Regions from separate parts of the Corynebacterium bovis DSM 20582 genome, predicted to be linked through region 2. Evidence: predicted binding sites of a transcription regulator. Region 2 holds the regulator's gene; each other region holds the start of a gene.
The links. Region 2 encodes LexA, which represses DNA repair genes until DNA is damaged. Its sites were predicted from a motif close to CGAACANNTGTTCG; they were not measured.
Positions count from the first base shown of each region.

Region 1: the regulator LexA is predicted to act here: its motif matches at 3,434-3,447, upstream of CBOVI_RS04340 (DUF222 domain-containing protein).
Region 3: the regulator LexA is predicted to act here: its motif matches at 2,789-2,802, upstream of CBOVI_RS09145 (HNH endonuclease signature motif containing protein).
Region 4: the regulator LexA is predicted to act here: its motif matches at 3,079-3,092, upstream of CBOVI_RS08555 (HNH endonuclease signature motif containing protein).

Region 1 covers NZ_CP047187.1:1,096,099-1,100,940, forward strand. Annotated here, with positions in the region: gene CBOVI_RS04335 (ATP-dependent DNA helicase RecG) at 1-1,102, shown strand, start outside; gene CBOVI_RS04340 (DUF222 domain-containing protein) at 1,320-3,305, opposite strand; gene CBOVI_RS04345 (biotin/lipoyl-containing protein) at 3,798-4,010, shown strand; gene rsmD (16S rRNA (guanine(966)-N(2))-methyltransferase RsmD) at 4,007-4,588, shown strand.
Region 2 covers NZ_CP047187.1:1,223,200-1,228,041, forward strand. Annotated here, with positions in the region: gene CBOVI_RS04845 (phosphoenolpyruvate--protein phosphotransferase) at 15-1,715, shown strand; gene lexA (transcriptional repressor LexA) at 1,857-2,606, opposite strand; gene CBOVI_RS04855 (LysM peptidoglycan-binding domain-containing protein) at 2,998-3,585, shown strand; gene nrdR (transcriptional regulator NrdR) at 3,954-4,463, shown strand; gene hrpA (ATP-dependent RNA helicase HrpA) at 4,680-4,842, opposite strand, start outside.
Region 3 covers NZ_CP047187.1:2,222,761-2,227,602, forward strand. Annotated here, with positions in the region: partial or broken gene CBOVI_RS09140 (ECF transporter S component) at 1-634, opposite strand, end outside; gene CBOVI_RS09145 (HNH endonuclease signature motif containing protein) at 1,042-2,739, opposite strand; gene CBOVI_RS09150 ((2,3-dihydroxybenzoyl)adenylate synthase) at 3,090-4,842, shown strand, end outside.
Region 4 covers NZ_CP047187.1:2,093,477-2,098,318, reverse strand. Annotated here, with positions in the region: gene CBOVI_RS08570 (esterase/lipase family protein) at 1-298, opposite strand, end outside; gene CBOVI_RS08565 (HIT family protein) at 295-693, opposite strand; gene purD (phosphoribosylamine--glycine ligase) at 726-1,964, shown strand; gene CBOVI_RS08555 (HNH endonuclease signature motif containing protein) at 1,961-3,058, opposite strand; gene CBOVI_RS08550 (Fpg/Nei family DNA glycosylase) at 3,782-4,591, shown strand; gene purB (adenylosuccinate lyase) at 4,605-4,842, shown strand, end outside.

The sequences.
Region 1 (4,842 bases), 130 kb from region 2:
CGCCCAGCACGCCAGGACCCTCACCCGCTTCCTCGACGACGCCGGCGAGACAGGCGTCGGGGTGACCCTCCTCACCGGTTCCCAGTCGACGGCGGCCCGGAAGGCAGCGCTGCTCGACATCGTGTCGGGACAGACGTCGATCGTCGTCGGCACCCACGCGATCATCCAGGACGCCGTCGAGTTCTACGACCTGGGGCTCGTCGTCGTCGACGAACAACACCGCTTCGGCGTCCGTCAGCGCGACCGGCTGCGCGAGTCCGCGCCCGTCGACCGCACCCCGCACGTGCTCGTCATGACCGCGACACCGATCCCGCGCACCGTGGCGATGACCATGTTCGGTGACCTGACATCCTGCACCCTCGAAGGGCGCCCGCACGGCACCGGCAGGACGTCCACGTCCGTGGTCCCCGCCTGGAAGCCCACGTGGGTCGCGCGGGCGTTCGAACGGATCAGGGAGGAGGTCGGCGCAGGCCACCGCGCCTTCGTCGTCGCCCCGAGGATCGAGGCGGAGGGCGGGGTCGAGGACGTCGCGGCGACCCTCTCCGCCGGCCCCCTGCGCGGGCTGCGGACGGCGGTGCTGCACGGTCGGATGCGGCCCGAGGAGAAGGACGAGGCGATGGCCGCGATGGTCTCCGGTGACATCGACGTGCTCGTGGCGACGACGGTCGTCGAGGTCGGGGTCGACATCCCGGAGGCCACGGTCATGCTCGTCCTCGACGCCGAGAACTTCGGGGTCAGCCAGCTCCACCAGCTCCGGGGACGCGTGGGTCGGGGCAGTGCCGACGCCGTGTGCCTCCTCCACACCGAACAACCGGAGGATTCCCCGGCGTTCCGACGCCTCCTCGCCGTGGCCGGCACCACCGACGGCTTCGAACTGGCGGAACTCGACCTCCAGGCGCGCACGGAGGGTGACGTCCTCGGCGAGGAACAGTCCGGTGCCGCCGCTCGGCGCGTCCGGCTGCTCGACCTCACCACCGACGAGGACATCATCCGCGAAGCGCGGCGCTACGCCAACGACCTCGTCGCCTACGACGAACCCCTCGCGCGGGCACTGGTGGCCGACATCGAGACGGAGGACCAGGAGTTCATCGAGCGGTCGTGACGGGGTGGTGCGGTCGTGACGGGGTGGTGCGGTCGTGGTGGGTGGTGTGGCTGTGGGGCTGGTGTGGCCGCGGGAGTGGCCGGTGTGACGGCGAGGCGCAGGGCGTGGGCGGTTCAGTCGCGGTGATCGAAGTCCCGGGTGTCGCACTCCCCGGCGTCGCACTGTCCGGCGTCTCCGGCGACCTGGTGCCTGGTCCTGGTGCCCGGTGCCCGCCGGTTCAGTCGCGGGTGTCGCAGGTCCCGGCGTCGCACTCTCCGGCGTCGCGTCTGCGGGGCGGGGCGGCGGGGGTTTCGGCCGTGCCACCGCGGTGCAGCGACCCGGTCCGGCGCAGTCGCGACGCGGGGTGATCCCACATGTCAGGGTGGTGGTTGACCCGGGGGCGGCGACGTGGATCGACGGTCCGGGGCGGAACCCAGGTCACCTTCTCCTCCCGTGTGCCTGGACAGGCGCAGGCGTCATTCTGTCGCGTCGACGGGCAGGCGTCCTCCTGTCGTGGACAGGCGCAGGCGTCCTGGTGCCCCGGGTACGGCCAGGTGCCTCCCTCCGGTGGGGTCGGGGGATCGGTCGGCGGGGGACCAGCCGGGATGTCGCCCGGGGCCCCGGACCGTGGATGCGCGGGGCGAGGGGCGGTCTGGTCCCCGGCACTGTCCGGGCGCAGGGTGAACCAGCGGTTCGGGTTCGTGCGGGTGTCGTCGACCCGGGCGTGGGTCGAGGTATCGGTGAACGTGAGGTTGTCGATGTCGGTGTCGCCACCGTGGTTCCAGCCGTCGATGTGGTGCATCGCGCATCTCGCCGCACACGCCGACGACCCCGGGGCGGTGGACATCCCCTCCTCGCCGAGCAGTGCGAGGTACTGGTCGAGGGAGCCGAGTCGTCGCGACCGGCCGAGCCAGAGACTTCTCCCCTGGAAGTCGAGGACCTGCAGATACAGGTCCGTCGCGAGTGTCGACTCGATGAGACTGCCGACCGTCAGCCGGTCACCCGTGTCCGTGATCCCGGTGCCGGTGCGTGCGAGGAGTTCCTCGAGCGTCGTGACCGCGACGATGGTCGTGGTTCCCCGGCGGGGCCGCACCGGCGTGCCGGGGAACACCGGCAGGCACTCGGCGTCAGGGCGGGGGTTGCACGAGGGGCAGACCCCGCAGCGGCCGTCGGGGCAGGGGTCCTGCGGTGCGGCGGTGGCCGAGCCCTGCGGTGCGGCGGTGCCCGGCCCCTGCGGTGCTGCCGAGCCCTGCGGTGCGGCGGTGGCCGGGTCCTGCGGTGCGGCGGTGGCCGGGTTCTGCGTTGCGGCGGTGCCCGGCCCCTGCGGTGCGTCCGGGTTCTGCGGTGCGGCGGCGGCCGGGCGCTGCCGGTCGACCGTGTCCTGCCCAGCGGGCACCGGGCGGCTGTAGGACGACGCCAGCGCGGCGGAGAGGGCGTCGTGGTACCGCTGCCCGGGCGTACGCCGGTCGACGGCGGTGTCGGGCAACAGGTCACCACTGTTACCGAGGTCGCACAGCACCCGCCGGAGCATCGCGGCGAGCTCGGGCGTCACGAGGCCGCTGAGGCGGGACATGCCGTCGAACCCCTGCTTCCCGAGGGAGAGCGTGCGCCTCCGCGCGCGGTCCTCGTCGGTGTACGGGTCGTCGATGCCGCACAGGGCGCGGAGCCGCGGACCGAGCCCGTGGAACGCCGCAGGCCCGTGGGACCGGGCGAGGTCGGCCAGCGGCGCGTCGCAGGCCTCGGTGAGCCGTGCGTGGAGGGTCCGGGGGAGGCGGTCGATGGCCCGGTGGACGGCGGCCACGCTGTCGGTGCTCACGGCCCCGTCCCGGCAGGCGTCGCGGAGGGCGGGCATGTGGCGTCGGTCGGGACGGCCGTCCCGACGCACGGGGGCGTCGTGAACCCTGTTGGCGGCGTCGACCCTCGCCTTCGCCTCCGGAACAGTGAGGTGGAAGGCCCTGGCGAGGTAGTTCGCCCGGCGGCCGACGCTCACCGGCAGGTCGTCCTCGTGCGCCCGGAGGAAGTCCGCGTCCATGAGGATCATCGAGTTCCGTGCGCGCTGACACCGCCCGTAGAGGTCCTCCCGCTCCTCGGCGGAGAGCAGCCCCCACACGTCGCTGCCGGCCCCGGTGAGCGCCGCGGTGGCCTCCACCAGCGCGGACACGGCGGAGCGGAGGTCGTCCGCGGACATCCGCGGAGCGTGCCCCTCCGTGGTCCCGAGCGTCATGGTCGCCCCCCTTCATGCCCCTACATGGTCGTCGTCCCCGCGGACAGCCGGTGCGACGCCGGCCCCGCGGACAGCCGGTGCGATGCGGTACCGCGCCCGTCACCCCGCGCCGGGCCGCCCCCGGACGTGGAACGTCCGTTCGACCTGGCCGCCGGTGACGTGGGCGATCCCCCCGATATCCTGCGTTGACCTCGACTCTACAGGTGCAGCACCCATCGCGCAAGACCCGTATTCGATCATGTGGACAGGGGCCCCGGTGCTCATCCGGTGGGGGTCGACGCCGCCGGGTGCGTGCGGCGCGGTCGGCAGGTCGGGAGGGTTCGACGGCGCGGGGCGGGCCCGTTTCAGCCCCGTGAGGTGCCGCGCGGTCGGCAGGTCGGGAGGGTTCGACGGCGCGAGGTGGGCCCGTTCCGGCCCCGTCGGGCGCGGCGCGGTGGGTGGTCCCGTACCCGCCCGACGGTCGGTGTCCGGGGTGCCCGGTACACTGCCCGCATGGACATCTGTGCTCCTTTCGCCGGGATCGCCCGGTTCCGCGTCGCGGACGGTCAGGACGTCGCGCCGGGGGACGTGCTCGTCATCGTCGAGGCCGTGAAGCTGGAGGCTCCGGTCCTGGCGCCGGGGCCCGGGACGGTCCGGCGCACGGTCACGGGGGACTTCGTCGACGTCGAGGGTGGCGACGTCCTCCTTCAGGTGGTGCCGCGATGACCCGCATCATCTCCGGCACCGCACGCGGCCGCTCGATCCGCGTCCCCGCGAGCGGGACCCGCCCCACCGCCGACCGCGCGCGGGAGGGGTTGTTCTCCTCGCTCCAGGTCAGGTTCGGTTTTCACGACGCTGTGGTCCTCGATCTCTTCGCCGGCTCGGGGGCGCTCGGCCTCGAGGCGGCGTCACGGGGGGCCGCGGAGGTCACGCTCGTCGACAGTTCGCGCCGGGCCGTCGAGGTCATCCGGTCGAACGCCGGTGTCGTGGGGCACCCGGCGGTGCGGGTGGTCGAGACGAAGGCGTCGACCTTCGTGGCCTCCGCGCCGCGGGGGCACTTCTCCATGGTGCTCGCGGACCCGCCGTACGACCTCGACGACGAGGCGGTCAACGACATGGTGACGGCGCTGGTGTCACTGTTGGTGGAGGGCGCGGTGGTCGTCGTCGAACGTCACTCGTCCTCGCCGGAGGTCGCCTGGCCGGAGGGGTTCCGGCGCACGACCCAGAAGCTGAAGAAGCGCACCTACGGCATCGCCCGGTTCGACATGGCCGTGTGGGACCCGGACGGGGTCGGGGAGGCCTGAGCGTCGGGGCGGGGGCCGTCGGTACGGGGGCCTGAGCGCGGGGGCAGGGGCCGTCGGTACGGAGGCCTGAGCGTGGGGGCGGGGGCCGTCGGTACGGGGGCCTGTGCTCGGGGGTGGGGGCCTGTCCGACGGCTGTGCGGCCGCAGCGCGGGACCCGGCGCAGTGGGCGCGGTCCGGTGGCCGCGGCGCGTAGACTCGGGCACCGTCCGTGTGCGCCGGCCGCCGCCGGACCCGATGGAATCCACAGGAATCGT
Region 2 (4,842 bases):
AAGAGGCCTCACCCATGACCGACCGACCGACCACGGAGACCGTGTACACCGGAAAGCCCGTCGTCCCCGGGGTGGCCTTCGGGCCGGCTGCGTGGGTCACCGAGCGCCCGCCGCTGCCGGAGCCGGGGGAGATGGTCCCGGAGGACCGCCGCGAGGCGGAGTTCGAGGCGTTCACCCGCGCGGTGGACGTCGTGTGTTCCCGCCTGGAGGAGCGGGCGGCGGCGGCACAGGGGCACGCGGCCGAGGTCCTCACGGCGACGGTCACGATCGCCCGGGACCGGGCGTGGGCGCGGAAGGTCCGCACGTCGGTCCGCGGGGGTCAGACGAACCTCTACGCCGTGCGCCAGGCGACCGACGACTTCGTGGAGCTGTTCCTCAAGGCCGGCGGCGTCATGGCGGAGCGGGTGACGGACCTGTGTGACGTGCGGGACCGGGTGCTGGCGGAGCTGCGGGGGGAGCCGGAACCGGGCATCCCGGACGTCGACGTGCCGAGCGTCCTGTTCGCCGACGACCTCGCACCGGCGGACACCGCGACGTTGGACACCGCGCTCATCCACGCCGTCGTCACGCGCAAGGGGGGCGCGACGAGCCACACCGCGATCATCGCGCGGCAGCTCGACCTGCCGTGCATCGTGGCGGCGGGTCATGCCGTCGACGCCGTGGCCCCGGGGGTCCCGGTGCTCGTCGACGGCGGCGACGGGGCCGTGACGACCGGGGTCGACCCGGAGGTCGCGGTGCAGAAGGTGGAGGAGTCGCGGCGGCGCGCGGCGGCTGTCGCGGCGTGGACCGGCCCGGCGGCGACGTCGGACGGTCACCGGGTGCAGCTGCTCGCGAACGTCCAGGACGGGCACGCGGCCCGGGAGGCGGCGGCGTCGGTCGCCGAGGGCATCGGGTTGTTCCGCACGGAGCTCGGGTTCCTCAGTGCGACGACGGAACCCACGGTCGACGAGCAGGCCGACCGGTACGCGGAGGTGTTGTCGGCGTTCCCCGACGGGAAGGTCGTGATCCGGACGCTGGACGCCGGGTCGGACAAGCCGGTGCCGTTCGTCAACGCCGAGGAGGAGGAGAACCCGGCGCTCGGTGTGCGGGGGTTGCGGATCGCGCGGAACAACCGGGCCCTGCTGGAGCGTCAGTTGGACGGCGTGGCGGAGGCTCTCGTGCGGGCGGACCGGTCGGCGGACGCCCAGACGTGGGTCATGGCGCCGATGGTGGCCACGGTGGCGGAGGCCCGCTGGTTCGCGGAGCTCTGCCGGGAGCGGGGGCTCACCCCGGGCGCGATGGTCGAGGTTCCCGCGGCGGCGCTCATGGCGGAGCGGATGATGCCGTACCTCGACTTCGTCTCGATCGGGACGAACGACCTCACCCAGTACACGATGGCGGCGGACCGGTTGTCCCCGTCCCTGGCGCACCTGACTGATCCGTGGCAGCCTGCGGTGCTGCGTCTGATCCACGAGACGTGCCGGGCCGGTGCGTCGACGGGCACGGCTGTCGGGGTGTGCGGCGAGGCGGCGGCGGATCCCGCCCTGGGCTGCGTGCTCACGGGCCTCGGTGTGACGTCGCTCTCCGCGGCCGCCCCGGCGTTGGGGGCGGTGGGCGTGGCCCTCGGTGAGGTCGACTTCGCCACGTGCCGTGCCGCGGCTGCGGCGGCGGTCAACGCCGACGGGGCGGACGAGGCCCGGCAGGCCGCCGCCGCGATCCTGGCGGCGCAGGCCTGAGGGTCTCCCGGGGCGGGACCCGCGACCCGGTGCGACCCGACGCCGCGGGTGGCGCGCTCACCGCGCCGCCGGGGGCGGTGTGCTCACGGGCGGGCCGGACCCCAGAGGTCGGCATGACCCCCCTGTCAGACCTTGCGCAGGTCAGACCTTGCGCAGGATCGCGACGACGCGGCCGATGATCTGCGCATCCTCGGCGGGAATCGGCTCGAACAGGTCGTTGTGGGGGATCAGCCACAGCCCCTCGCTGTCCTTCTGGAACTCCTTGACGGTCGCCTCGCCGTCGATCATCGCCGCAACGAACTCGCCGAACTCGGCGACGTTCTGCGAACGGACGGCGACCCAGTCACCGTTGAGGATGCCTGCGTCCCGCATCGACTCCCCGACCACCTGGAGCAGGAAGATCTCGCCCTGACCGACGATCTCCTCCGGCAGCGGGAAGTGCGCCTCGACATTCTGCTCCGCGAGGATCGGCGACCCGGCCGCGATGCGGCCCACGACCGGCACGAACGCCGGGGTGGGCATCGACTCGTCGACCGGCGCAGGGGACTGCCGCTGGGCCGGCCTGCGCCCGGGCTTGGTGTGGTTCGAGATCTCGTGGCTGCTGCCCTCGAACGAGCGGACGTCGACCGCCCGGGGCTTCTTGCCCTCGCGGCGGAGGAAGCCCTTCCGCTCCAGCTCGCGGAGGTGGTAGGAGACCGACGACGTCGAGTGGAGGCCGACCGTCTCGGCGATCTCCCGGATGCTCGGCGGGTAGCCGCGGAAGATCGTCGAGTCCCGGATGACCTCGAGGATGCGACGCTGCCGTTCCGAGAGTGTCGCCGAGTCCGTCGACCCGGACGCGTCCTTGCGGGGACGTCCGCGCCGCGGCGCGGGTGAGTGCTGTTCTGCCATGAGGTGTCCTTATCCGGTTGCGCTGGTCCGTCTGGGAGGGAGGGACGTCATGTGTCGGTGGTGCGGCGCCCGTCGATCCGCGTGCGCGGACCGGCGGTGGTGCCATCCCCCGTTCTGCTCCACCGGGGTTCCCTTCCCGTCGGGGTTGCGACCAGCCTACTACATCCCCCGTCACGTCATCATCCACGTGTTCGAAAAATATCGCCGACGGGGTGGACACGGGGTGTGCGTCGTGCTAACTTCCCGTTCGAACGCCGGAATGCGAACAGACGATCGAATGGTGGTGCTGCCGCGCTCCCGGTGTCCGGCCCGGGTGATCTACTCGGTGTCGACCGCGGCACAGGCCGTGGGGACGTGAACCGTTCCGACCATGACGACGGAGGAGTGACGAATGACCATCACAACCATGCAGACCAGGACCGCATCCGGACGACGGGCAGGGGTGGGGTCGCCTCTTGCCGTGTCCGCGGCGGCGGTGCGGGGTGGCGTGCTGCCGCGGCCCGTCGGGGTCCCGTCGCGCCCGCCGGTGGTCCATCCGGGCCGGGACGCGGACGGTCGACCGCGTTCGAACACCTACGGGGAGGGGCGGGGGTATGTCCCGGGGCTCGTCGACAAGCGCCGTCACCGGCTCGTCGGTCGCCGGCAGGATCTCACGTTCGGACTGCAGACGAGAAGCGGGAGGCTGCGGGCGCGGGCGCTCGCCGTGGCACAGTCCCCCGGTGCGCTGCTCGTCGGGCTGGCCGGGATCGTCCTCGCCGTCGGGATCTCGCCCGCGGTCGGCGACGCCCCGCAGGCCGACGGTCCGGTCGCGACGTCCTCGGTGACCGTCGCCCCCGGGGAGACCCTCGCGGACATTGCGCGGGACGTCGCGCCCGGTCAGCCGGAGGGGGACGTCATGGCGCGCATCGCCTCGATGAACGGTCTGGGGTCGTCCGCGCCCGGGGAGGGGGCCGTGCTCTCCGTCCCCGTGTACCGGTGAGGTGACGGGGACAGGGTCACGCGCACCGGCGAGGTGACGGGGCTCAGGTTCGCCTGGAGCGGTGTGGTGCGGCGGCGGGGACGGGCTCGCGGGCGACGGTGTCCGCGGGCCCGGCCGGCCCCGGACGGGCGCGGTCTCGGCCGGGCGGGGGAAGGCCGTCGAGCTGCTATGATGCTCGAAGATTGTGGCCGGTGCGTCGTGACCGGTGACCGGCGTGACGCGCCCGGTGGTGTCCGTTCGCTGACCGGGGGCGCGTGGCAGCGGGAGACCGTGCCCACCCGTGGCCGTGGCCCTGTCCGGCGCGTTGAAGCGCGCGGCCGGACGCCGTCGGTGAGAGACCCCGGACGTGTCCGGAGAAAGGGAAAGCCATGCTCTGCCCGTCCTGCCGATCGGAGCATTCCCGGGTGGTGGACAGCCGGACGGTCGACGACGGCGTCGCCATCCGTCGCCGCCGCGAGTGCACAACCTGCCGGACGCGCTTCACCACCGTCGAACGCTCGGTCCTCCTCGTCACCAAACGCAACGGGGTGACCGAGGAGTTCAGCCGTGACAAGGTGATCCGTGGTGTCCAGCGGGCCTGTCAGGGGCGCGACGTCCCGGACGACGCGCTGAAGCGGCTCGCCCACGAGGTCGAACAGTCCATCCGCGCGGCCCACGGCTCCCAGGTCGAGGCGCACGAGATCGGCCTGGCGATCCTCGACCCCCTCCGCCAGCTCGACGAGGTCGCCTACCTCCGGTTCGCCTCGGTCTACAAGTCCTTCCACACCGCCGAGGACTTCGAACAGGAGATCCTCTCGCTCCGGGCGCACCGCGCCGTCGCCCACCAGGACGACGGCCACGTTGTACCCGACGACGCGGACGCCGGCGCCGGGCAGTAGGGCCGCGCCCCGCCGGGGGAGGGAGGACGCGACAGTGCGGGCAGCGGGGGAGGACGCGACAGTGCGGGCAGCGGGGGAGGACGCGACAGTGCGGGCAGCGGGGGAGGACGCGACAGCGCGGACAGCGGGGGAGGACGCGACGGCGCGCCCCGCCCGGGGGGGGGAGGACGCGACAGCGCGGCAGGGGGGAGCACCCGGCCGGACCCGGCCCGGACGTCACCCGAGCTTCGCCAGCGCCTTCCTCACGCGGGTGAGACTGGCGGTCGTCGCCGTCCCGAGATGCTGGGCGAACAACGCCACCCGGAGCTCCTCGATGAGCCACCGGACGTCCTTGACCTGGGGAGACGCGGCCCGGGCGGACGGGAGCCGGGAGATCGTC
Region 3 (4,842 bases), 1.0 Mb from region 2:
CCTCGACGGGCCCTGCCCCGAGGGACCGGTAGAACGTCACGAGGAGCCCGGTCCCGGTCCCGGCGGTTCCGCCGTAGATGAAGCTCGCCACCGGCGCGGCCATCACCGCGGAGAACACCCCGACGACCGCGCCGACGATGACCGTCCACCACCACGACCGCCTGATCAGGCGCCCGGTCACTCCGGCGGCGAGCCCCACCATCGCGTACCCGGCGGCGAAAGGGATGACCGTCGGGTTGAAGGTCCCCCACACCAGGGCGGAGAGGCTGCCGGTCACGAGGCCGGCCCCGGGCCCCGCCAGCACTCCGACGAGGACGGTGCCGATGCTGTCGAGGTAGAGCGGAACCGGCAGGCCCATGGTGCCGATGACCTGGCCGACGACGATGTTGAGGACCAACGCCGCCGGGAGCAATGTCAACGAGCGGACGGGCAGCCGGGGTACGACGGCGACAAGCGCGAGGACCGTCGGCACCAGGAAACCCAGCAGCGCGAGCAGTGACGCGTGGGAGGCGGCGATGGACGACCAGTCGGTGTCGCCGGGGTGGACGACAACAAGGGTGATCCACGTCGCAAGGTAGAGCACCGCGGCGGTGAAGAGCAGCGCGACGGTCGTGGTCGGTGACAGGGGGCGCATGGCGTGTGAGGGTCTCCCGTGGACGGACCTCAGCGGCGGATGCGGCGACGTCACCGGGGCGCTGTGCTCCGGTGGCCGGCCGGCGACACCGTTGACGTCGGGGGCGGGCAGGGGATCGGTGAACCTGCAGTGCCGACCGCAACCGCCCTATGTCACCTCGGGGAGCGATCGGTGATTGCGACCATTGTTCTCCGCTCGCCGAGGGCCGGTCAACTCCCCGCCGCCCCCAGCCTCCACGACGGCCTCGTCCCCGGCTCCGGGCGTTCCTCCCTTGACCTCTCTCTTCTCTCCTCTCTCTCAGTCCCTCCACTCTCAGTCCCTCCACTCTCACTCCCTCAGCCTTCGACCCGGCGCCCGCACCCTTCGTCCCCACGCCCGCCAGTCTCGCTCCCTCCACTCTCACTCCCTCAGCCTTCATCCGTGAACCGGCCATGTTCTCCCCGGAGCTCCTTCTCGTCCTGGCGCGCACGACGCACCGAACGCCCCGGATTGGCCCACGCCGACGGGTGCCCGTTCACCCTCGGTTCCCGTTCCGGATCGAGCTGGACCGGCGGTATCCACACGGCTTTGTCCACACGTTCACGCCGACCTGGACCGTTGCCGTCACCTCCACCGTCACCTCCACCGGCGCCCCCACCGGCGCCTCCACCGTCGCCGCCGCCACCGGCGCCCGGTCCACCACCCGAACCACCGCGCTCTCTGTCCTGCGCATCGGACCTGATGGTCCACCACCGCGAGGAATCGGTCCGCGAGTCGTCGATCTTGGCGTGGGTGAGCGGGTCCACCAGCGTGAGGTTGTCGATGTCCGTCATCCCACCCGACTCCCACGAGTCGATGTGGTGCATGTGGCACCGGGCCGCGCATGTCGCGGAGCCCGGCGCCATGCTCATCCCCTCCTCCCCGAGCAGAGCGAGGTACTGTGCCGTACTCCCGAGCCGGGATGACCGCCCGAGGTACAGCGTCTCGCCCCGCAGGCCGAGAACATGCAGGTAGGTGTCGCGGCACAGTGCATCCTCGACGAGATCCGCCAGCGGGAGCTGGACTCCGGTGTCCGTCATCGCCGTGCCCTGTCGGGCGAGCAGATCCTTCAGCGTGGTGACCGCGACAATGGTCGTCGTCCGACGTCGGGGAGCGAGACCACGCCCACGCAGTCGCGGAATCTGCAGACTGTCGGGCCCGTCGCCGTCGCCGGGTTCCCCCTTACCTCCGGCACTGTCCCCGTCGCCTTCTCCGCCGCCGCGGTCCTGTCCCCCGCTGCCACCGGTGACTCCCCCAGCCCGGCCCGGGCCTGCGGCGTCGGCCCCGTCGGCATCCACACCGAAACCCCCGTGGACCGCCGCCTCGAGCGCGTCGTGGCGTCGTTGCTCCGCAGAACGGAGGTCCTTCTCCCCCTCCTCGAGGAGATCCCCCGTCCCGGCGTGGTCGGCGAAGAGCTTCGCCAGCGCGGCGGCGCACCGTGGTGTCACGAGCCCGCGCAGTGACGACATCCCGTCGGGCCCCTGCTTGCTGAGGGTGAGCCGTCGCATCCGCGCCCGGTCCTCCCGCGTGTACGGGTCATCCTGTCCGAGCAGCGCCCGCAGCATCGGCGCCAGGTCGTCGAGGGCGTCGGGCCCGTGGTCGCGGACGACCCTGGCGATCGGGCCGTCGGCCACCGCAGCCATCCTGTTCTGCGCCGATGCGGGGAGTCCTGTGATCGCACGGTCGATCTTCTCCACACCTTCGGTGTCGAGCAGGCCCTCGGCCACGATCGCCCTCACCTCCGGCATGGCCGTCGCCGCCGATCGTCCCTCAGGGCCGACGGGTCGGTCGTCGAGCCGGCGCACGGCCTTGACCCGCTGGCGGGCATCGCGTGACGTGAGCCGGAACCGCCGGGCCAGCCACGCGGGACGTCGGTACACACCGGCCGGCATGCACGGCGCGTGGGCGAGAAGGAACGCAGCGTCCGCCAGCGCCAGCGACTTCCGGGCGCGTTCAAGGCGGGCGTAGAGCTCCACGCGCTCATCCTCGCCGAGCCGCCCCCAGACCTCCTCGCCGCTGCCGGCGACGATCGCCGCCGCACTCTCCATCGCCGCCACGGCGGTCCGCAGATCGTGAGTACTCCCCACCGGTTGCATCGTCTCCCCTCCCCTAGGGCCAGTCACCGGGACGGTCATTCGACCATCCGTTCCCCCTGCAGAATCCCCGATATGCACGCCCACCAGGCCGTTCACATCTCGATACCCGCAGCATACACAGGGCTTCACATCCCGTCAAGACCCTCTCCCCACCGCCACAGACAATCGAACACACTCTCCGATACGCCGTCCCGTCAGCGACACATCCGCAGGTCACCGCCTTCCGCTACCCCCGAATCGGGGCCGAGCGCCCACCCCTGCTGTATCGTCCCGGGACACAACACCTGAAGCCCGGCGCGCCGGGCCACACACCACCACACCGACCACACTCAGGAGCCACATTGACCACCACATCCTTCCCCGCCGACACCCCGCTCTACCCGCAGGAATGGGTCGAACGGTACACAGAGGCCGGGTACTGGACCGCGGACACGTTCGCCGAGCTCTCGGAGGTGTCGGCCACGCGCTTCGGCGATCTCGAGGCGGTGGTCGGCGACGACTGCCACGGCCGTCGCCGGCGCTGGACCTACCGGGAGCTCAACGAGCAGGTCGGGCGTCTCGCCGCGGCCCTCACCTCCGCGGGCGTCAACCGCGGCGACCGGGTCCTCGTCCAGCTCCCGAACACGGTCGACTTCGTCCGGGTCCTCCTCGGCGTGTTCAGGATCGGCGCCATACCGGTGCTGTGCCTGCCCGCCCACGGACGGGCGGACATCGCCCACTTCCTCCGGATGTCCGGGGCCCGCGCGCACGTGGTCCCGGTGACGCACGCCGGCGTCGACTACCCGGCGCTGTCCGCCGGCGCCATCGCCGACGTCCACGGTCCGGGGGCCACCGCCGACGACGCGGCAACGCCCGCCGACGACGCCGACCGGCCGTTCACCCTCGTCGCGGGCCCGGCGGACGACATCACCGGTGACGCCGTCTCCCTCGACGCGCTCGTCGACGGGAGCAAGGAGGACCCGGTCCCACCGCCATGCCCCGACGTCGCACCGACCGACCTCGGCCTGCTCCAGCTCTCAGGGGGTACGACGGGCGCCTCCAAGCTCATCCCGCGGACTCATGCCGCCTACCACTACTCGATCCGCGCCTCGGCGGAGATCTGCGGGACCGGACCCGGCACCCGGATGCTCGTCGTCCTCCCGGCCGGCCACAACTTCACGCTGAGTTCGCCCGGCATCCTCGGCATCCTCTGGTCCGGGGGAACGCTCGTGTTCTGCCCGGACCCGACGCCCAGCACCGCCCTCGGGCTGGTCGAGCAGGAGCGGATCACGCTGACCGCCCTCGTCCCTCCGCTCGTCAACGCCTGGCTCGCTGCCCTGCCCCGCATCGACCGGGACATCTCGTCACTGCAGACGCTCCAGGTCGGCGGGGCCCCGCTCACCGAGACGACCGCCCGCCGTATCCAGCCCGAGCTCGGCGTCCGGCTCCAGCAGGTCTTCGGGATGGCGGAGGGCCTGGTCTGCTACACCCGCGAGGACGATGACGAGGAGACCGTCCTGACGACCCAGGGGCGGCCGATCTCCCCGGCGGACGAGATCGAGGTCAGGGACGAGGACGGTGAGCTGCTCCCGGTCGGCGCCGTCGGCGCGTTGTGGACCAGGGGGCCGTACACGGTGCGGGGGTACGTCGGCGGGGTCGACCGGGATTCGTTCGACAGCCGTGGTTTCTACCGCACCGGCGACCTCGTCCGGCTTCGTCAGGACGGTGCCGTCATGGTGACAGGACGGGTGAAGGACCAGATCAACCGGGCCGGGGAGAAGATCTCCCCGACCGAGGTCGAGAATGTGATCCTGACACATCCCGCCGTCCGCGATGTCGCTGTCGTCCCTGTGACGGATGACCGCCTCGGCGAGCGCATCGTGGCGTTCGTCATCCCGAATCCCTCCGCCGGGGCCGGTGCAGGTGCCGGGGATTCATCCGAAACCGACTCCGGGCGCGCTCTCGAGACGGAGCTCCGCCGGTATCTCATCGACCGTGGTCTGGCCCGCCATGCGGTGCCGGACGTCATCCACACAGGCGCGGAGTTCCCGTTGACCGGTGTCGGGAAGCTGTCGCGCCGCGACCTCAGGGAACGTCTCAGCCGGTACTTCCAGT
Region 4 (4,842 bases), 870 kb from region 2:
GGATGTCCTGCGTGCCGTGGACGCCGTAGTCCGGGCAGAACACGACGAACCCGTCGTCGCGCAGCCGGGCGACGAGGTTCTGCCACACGTTCTTCGACGAGATCGTGCCGTGGATGAGCACCACCGGGTACGGCCGGTCGAGGGTCGGCCGGGCCTGCCACAGGTCGTCCGCGTAGCCGGGGGAGACCGTGCGGGCGCCGAGCGGCGGGTCGGGGATCGCGCCTCGGAGCTGCGGCACCCGCGACGGGAAGTCGCCGAGGAACGCCGAGATCCGGCCCACCCACGTGCTGTCGGTCACTGTGCCAGGGCGCGGCGGAGGCGGTCGGCGGCGTCGTCCATCCGCGCGGGATCCGGGTCGGACATCGCGGCGCTGAGGTCGTAGCCGGACATGTCCGCCGCGGGGAAGACGTGGATGTGGGTGTGCGGGACCTCGAAGCCGGCGATGAGGTACCCGGCGCGGGGCGCGTCGAACTCCTCGACGACCGCCGCCCCGACCCGCTGGGCGACCTCGTTGAGGTGCGCCCACAGGGCGGGGTCGAGGTCCGTCCACCGGTCGACCTCCTCGACGGGGACGACGAGGGTGTGACCGTAGGCGACGGGCTCGATGGTGAGGAACGCGACGACGCTGTCGTCGCGGTACACGAACCGTCCCGGGAGCTCTCCGGCGATGATCATGCTGAATACGCTAGCCATGGGTCCCGATGGTACCGCTAGAATCAGCCCCCATGCGTGTACTAGTGATCGGCTCCGGAGCCCGCGAGCATGCCCTCTGCCACCACCTCTCCGAGGACCCCTCCGTCACGGAGGTCCACGTCAGCCCGGGGAACCCCGGGATGACCGCGGTTGCGACCGTCCACGACGGCGACCCGGTGGCGCTCGCCCGTGACCTCGGCGTGGACCTCGTCGTCGTCGGCCCTGAGGTGCCGCTCGTCGACGGTCTCGCCGACGACCTGCGGGAGGCGGGTGTGCGGGTGTTCGGCCCGTCCGCCGCGGCGGCCCGGATCGAGGGGTCCAAGGCGTTCGCGAAGGACGTCATGGCGCGCGCCGGGGTGCGGACCGCCCGCGCCGAGCAGGTCCTGCCGGGTGAGGACGCCCCGCTCGACCGGTTCGGCCCGACGTGGGTCGTCAAGGACGACGGCCTGGCCGGCGGTAAGGGCGTGGTCGTCACCACGGACCGGGTGGAGGCGGAGGCGCACGTCGCCGCCGTCCACGCGGCCGGCAACCCGGTGCTGCTGGAGAGTTTCCTCGACGGCCCGGAGGTGTCCCTGTTCTGCCTCGTCGACGGCGGGACGGTCGTGCCGCTCCTGCCCGCCCAGGACCACAAGCGCGTCGGGGAGGGTGACACGGGTCCGAACACCGGCGGCATGGGTGCGTACACCCCGCTGCCGTGGCTGCCGGAGGACGGCGTGCAGCGGATCGTCGACGAGGTCGTCGCCCCCGTCGCCCGCCAGATGGTCGAGGACGGCTGCCCGTTCTCCGGCCTGCTCTACGCCGGGCTGGCGTGGGGTGCGGAGGGGCCGTCGGTCGTCGAGTTCAACTGCCGGTTCGGTGACCCGGAGACGCAGGCGGTGCTGGCCCTGCTGCGCACGCCCCTCGGCGGGGTCCTCGACGCGGTCGCGTCCGGCCGGCTCGCCGAGCTCCCCCCGCTCGAGTGGGAGGACGGGTACGCGCTCACGGTCGTCCTCGCCGCGGAGGGGTACCCGGCGTCGACGGTGACCGGCGGCGTGGTCTCCGGGGGTGGCCCGGGTCGGGAGCACGACGGCGTCCTCGCCGCGGGTGTCGCCGCCGACGGTGACCGCCTCGTCGCCTCGGGGGGCCGGGTGCTCAACGTCATCGGCACCGGGGCGACCCTGGAGGAGGCGCGCGAGCGGGCCTACGGGGTCATGGACTCGGTGACGCTGCCCGGCGGTCACTTCCGGCGGGACATCGCCGCGGGCGCGGTGGAGGGGCGGATTCACGTCTAGGCCACCCTCCTGCGCCGTTCGGCCCGCTCCGCGTACGTGACCCGCCGGTCGGCGAGGGGGCCGGTCGGCACGGTGACGACGACGTGGCCGTCGTCGATGCTCGACCACACCTCCGTGCCGTCGGCCGCGGCGGTGACGTCCCAGAGGCCCATCGTCTTGAGCTCGTGGTGGCGGTGGCACAGGCAGTGCATGTTCGCCGTGTCCGTCGGCCCGCCGGCGGCCGGGTCCGCGTGGTTCCAGCGGCGGATGTGGTCCTTCTCGCACCGGGTGGCGGGGACGGTGCACGAGGGGAAGCGGCACGTGCCGTCGCGCCCCTCGAGGAAGGCCGTCATCGCGGGGGTGGGCCGGTACCCGGCGGCGGAGCCGGGGCCGATGAGGCGCACCGACGTCAGCCGCCGCATCAGCGCCTCGCCGCCGGCGGCGGAGAGACGTCCGTCGGCGAAGGACACCGGGCCGCCGTCGGCGGACCGGTAGACGTTCAGCGTCACCTCGACCTTCGCGGTCTGACGGCACATGTGCATCAGCGCCTCGCCGAGCGGGCAGCTCATCGTCCGCGCGACGGCCCGGAGCACCGTGGTGAACTCGCGGCCCTCGTCGTCGGGCAGGCAGATGTCGAGGAATGTCGCGTCGCGGCAGCTCTCGTCGATCTTCACCCAGCGCTCGGGCGGCGGGGTCTCCTTCGGAGCGGCGGGCGGGTCGTGCAGGTCGACGATCTGCGTGAGCCGCCGGTGCAGCCACTGCGGCGTCGGCACGGCCTGCCGGTCCCGGCGTGGCGTGAGCAGCGCGACCATGTCCTGCTCGACGGCGCGGACGGCGTGGGCGGCGAGCGCCACGGTGTCCGTCGCGAGGGTCCGCATGTGCTCGAAGCCGAGGAACCCCCGCTCGAGCAGCGCCGCCACGCGAGGCATCCGCCGCATCATCACCCCGATGTCCGCGAGGGTCATGGCCTTGCCCCGCGTCACGCCGACTGTGGCGGCGATCCTCGCGACGTGCCGCTCGACGTCGTCGTCCTCCTCCGGCGTGCACAACCGGGCGAGGGTGACCGTCGACCGGTTGATCTCCACGGCGCACCGCGCGCGGTCGTCGTCATCCACCTCGGGGCGCCACCGACGGACGACCGTGTGTTCGATCACATCGCGTGGCGTCCGGCCGGTGGGGTCCGGCGCGTTCCGCGGGGGCGTCGGGCCCGTTCCGCCTTGAGGTGGCGTCCCCGTTCCGTCGTGTGGCGCCCGACCCGTGGAGTCCTGTGTGTCCGGTGGCGTCGTCCCCGTTGCGCCCGGTGGCGTTGTGTGTTGCGTCTGCACCCGTCCCCTCCTGTCGTGCGTGTCCCCTGGTGCGCGGTTGCTGTGGTGTGACTGACTCTGTTCCGGTGGTGTCCGGGCCCCTGACCTGGGATCCGGTCTGTCCGGAACTGGATGTGCGTCCGTCCTGGTCCGTTGGTGTTTCGACCTTGGTCGGCATTCCCGCCGGCCCTGAGCTGGATCTCCGTCCGTCCTGGCCCGGTGTTTCCCTGTCCCTGGCTGACCCCTCGTCCGCCGTGAACCGGATGTGTGCCTGGCCGCAGGGCCGGACCCGGTTCCGTGTGGACCCGATCATGCGTGTGGCCTGCGCTCATCCTGCGAGTGTCACTCACCCCGCCCAACAACACTTGCAACCCTACAGCACCCCTGCTACCCTGTCAAACACACGAACGAATACGACGAACAGACGGGGGTCGGGGACGGTGTCGGTGACGGGGTCGGTGACGGGGACGGTCCGGTGTAGCGGTGGCAGCGGTGGCGGCAGGCGGTGTCCGGCCGCCCGGTTACACTGTCGCCATGCCAGAAGGTCACGTCATCCACAGGCTCGCCCGGGATCTCACGGAGAGGTTCGGGGGAGTGGAGGTGCAGGTGTCGTCGCCGCAGGGGCGGTTCGCGGAGGAGGCCGCGGTTCTCGACGGGCGCGTGCTCGAGGGGGCGGAAGCGTGGGGGAAGCACCTCTTCATCGGGTTCGGCGATCTCGCGGTGCACATCCACCTCGGGCTCATCGGGACGTTCCGGTTCGGGCCGGCCGACCCGCCGACGGGACAGGTGCGGCTCCGTCTCAGCGACGGGGAGACGGCCGCGGACCTGCGGGGACCGCAGTGGTGCCGGCTCGTCACGGAGGCGGACCGGGAGCGGGCGGTCGCGGCGCTCGGGGCGGACCCGCTGCGTGCCGGGGACGGGGCTGCGCCGCAGAGGCTGCGCGAGCGGCTCGCACGGACGCGGAGGAGTGTCGCGTCGGTGCTCATGGACCAGTCGTTCTACGCGGGCGTCGGCAACATCTACCGGGCAGAGGTCCTGTTCCGGCAGGGGATCGACCCGGCGACGCCCGCGTCGGCGCTCACGCCCGGGCAGGTGGACGCCATCTGGGAGGACCTCGTCGAGCTCATGGGGTACGGCGTCGAGGCCGGGCGGATCGACACCGTGCGCCCCGAGCACACCCCGGAGGCGATGGGGCGCCCGCCGCGCCGGGACGACCACGGCGGGGAGGTCTACGTCTACCGCCGGGAGGGACTGCCGTGCCTCGTCTGCGGGACGCCCGTCCGCGCGCGTGACCTCGAAGGTCGCACGCTGTTCTGGTGCCCGACCTGCCAACCACCCCTGTGAGAGAATGACCACCGTGCCTGAGAACACCGAGAAGTCAGAGATGCCCGAGAACACTGCGAACGCCGCGAACACACCGAACGCCGAGACCACAGCGAACGCCGAGACCACTGCGAACGCCGAGACCACTGCGAACGCCGGCCGACCCCGGAAGCGGGCCATCGCCGACGTCCTCGCCACGCGCTACGCCTCGCCGGAACTCACCGCCGTGTGGAGTCCCGAGGACAAGATCATCATGGAGCGCCGCCTGTGGA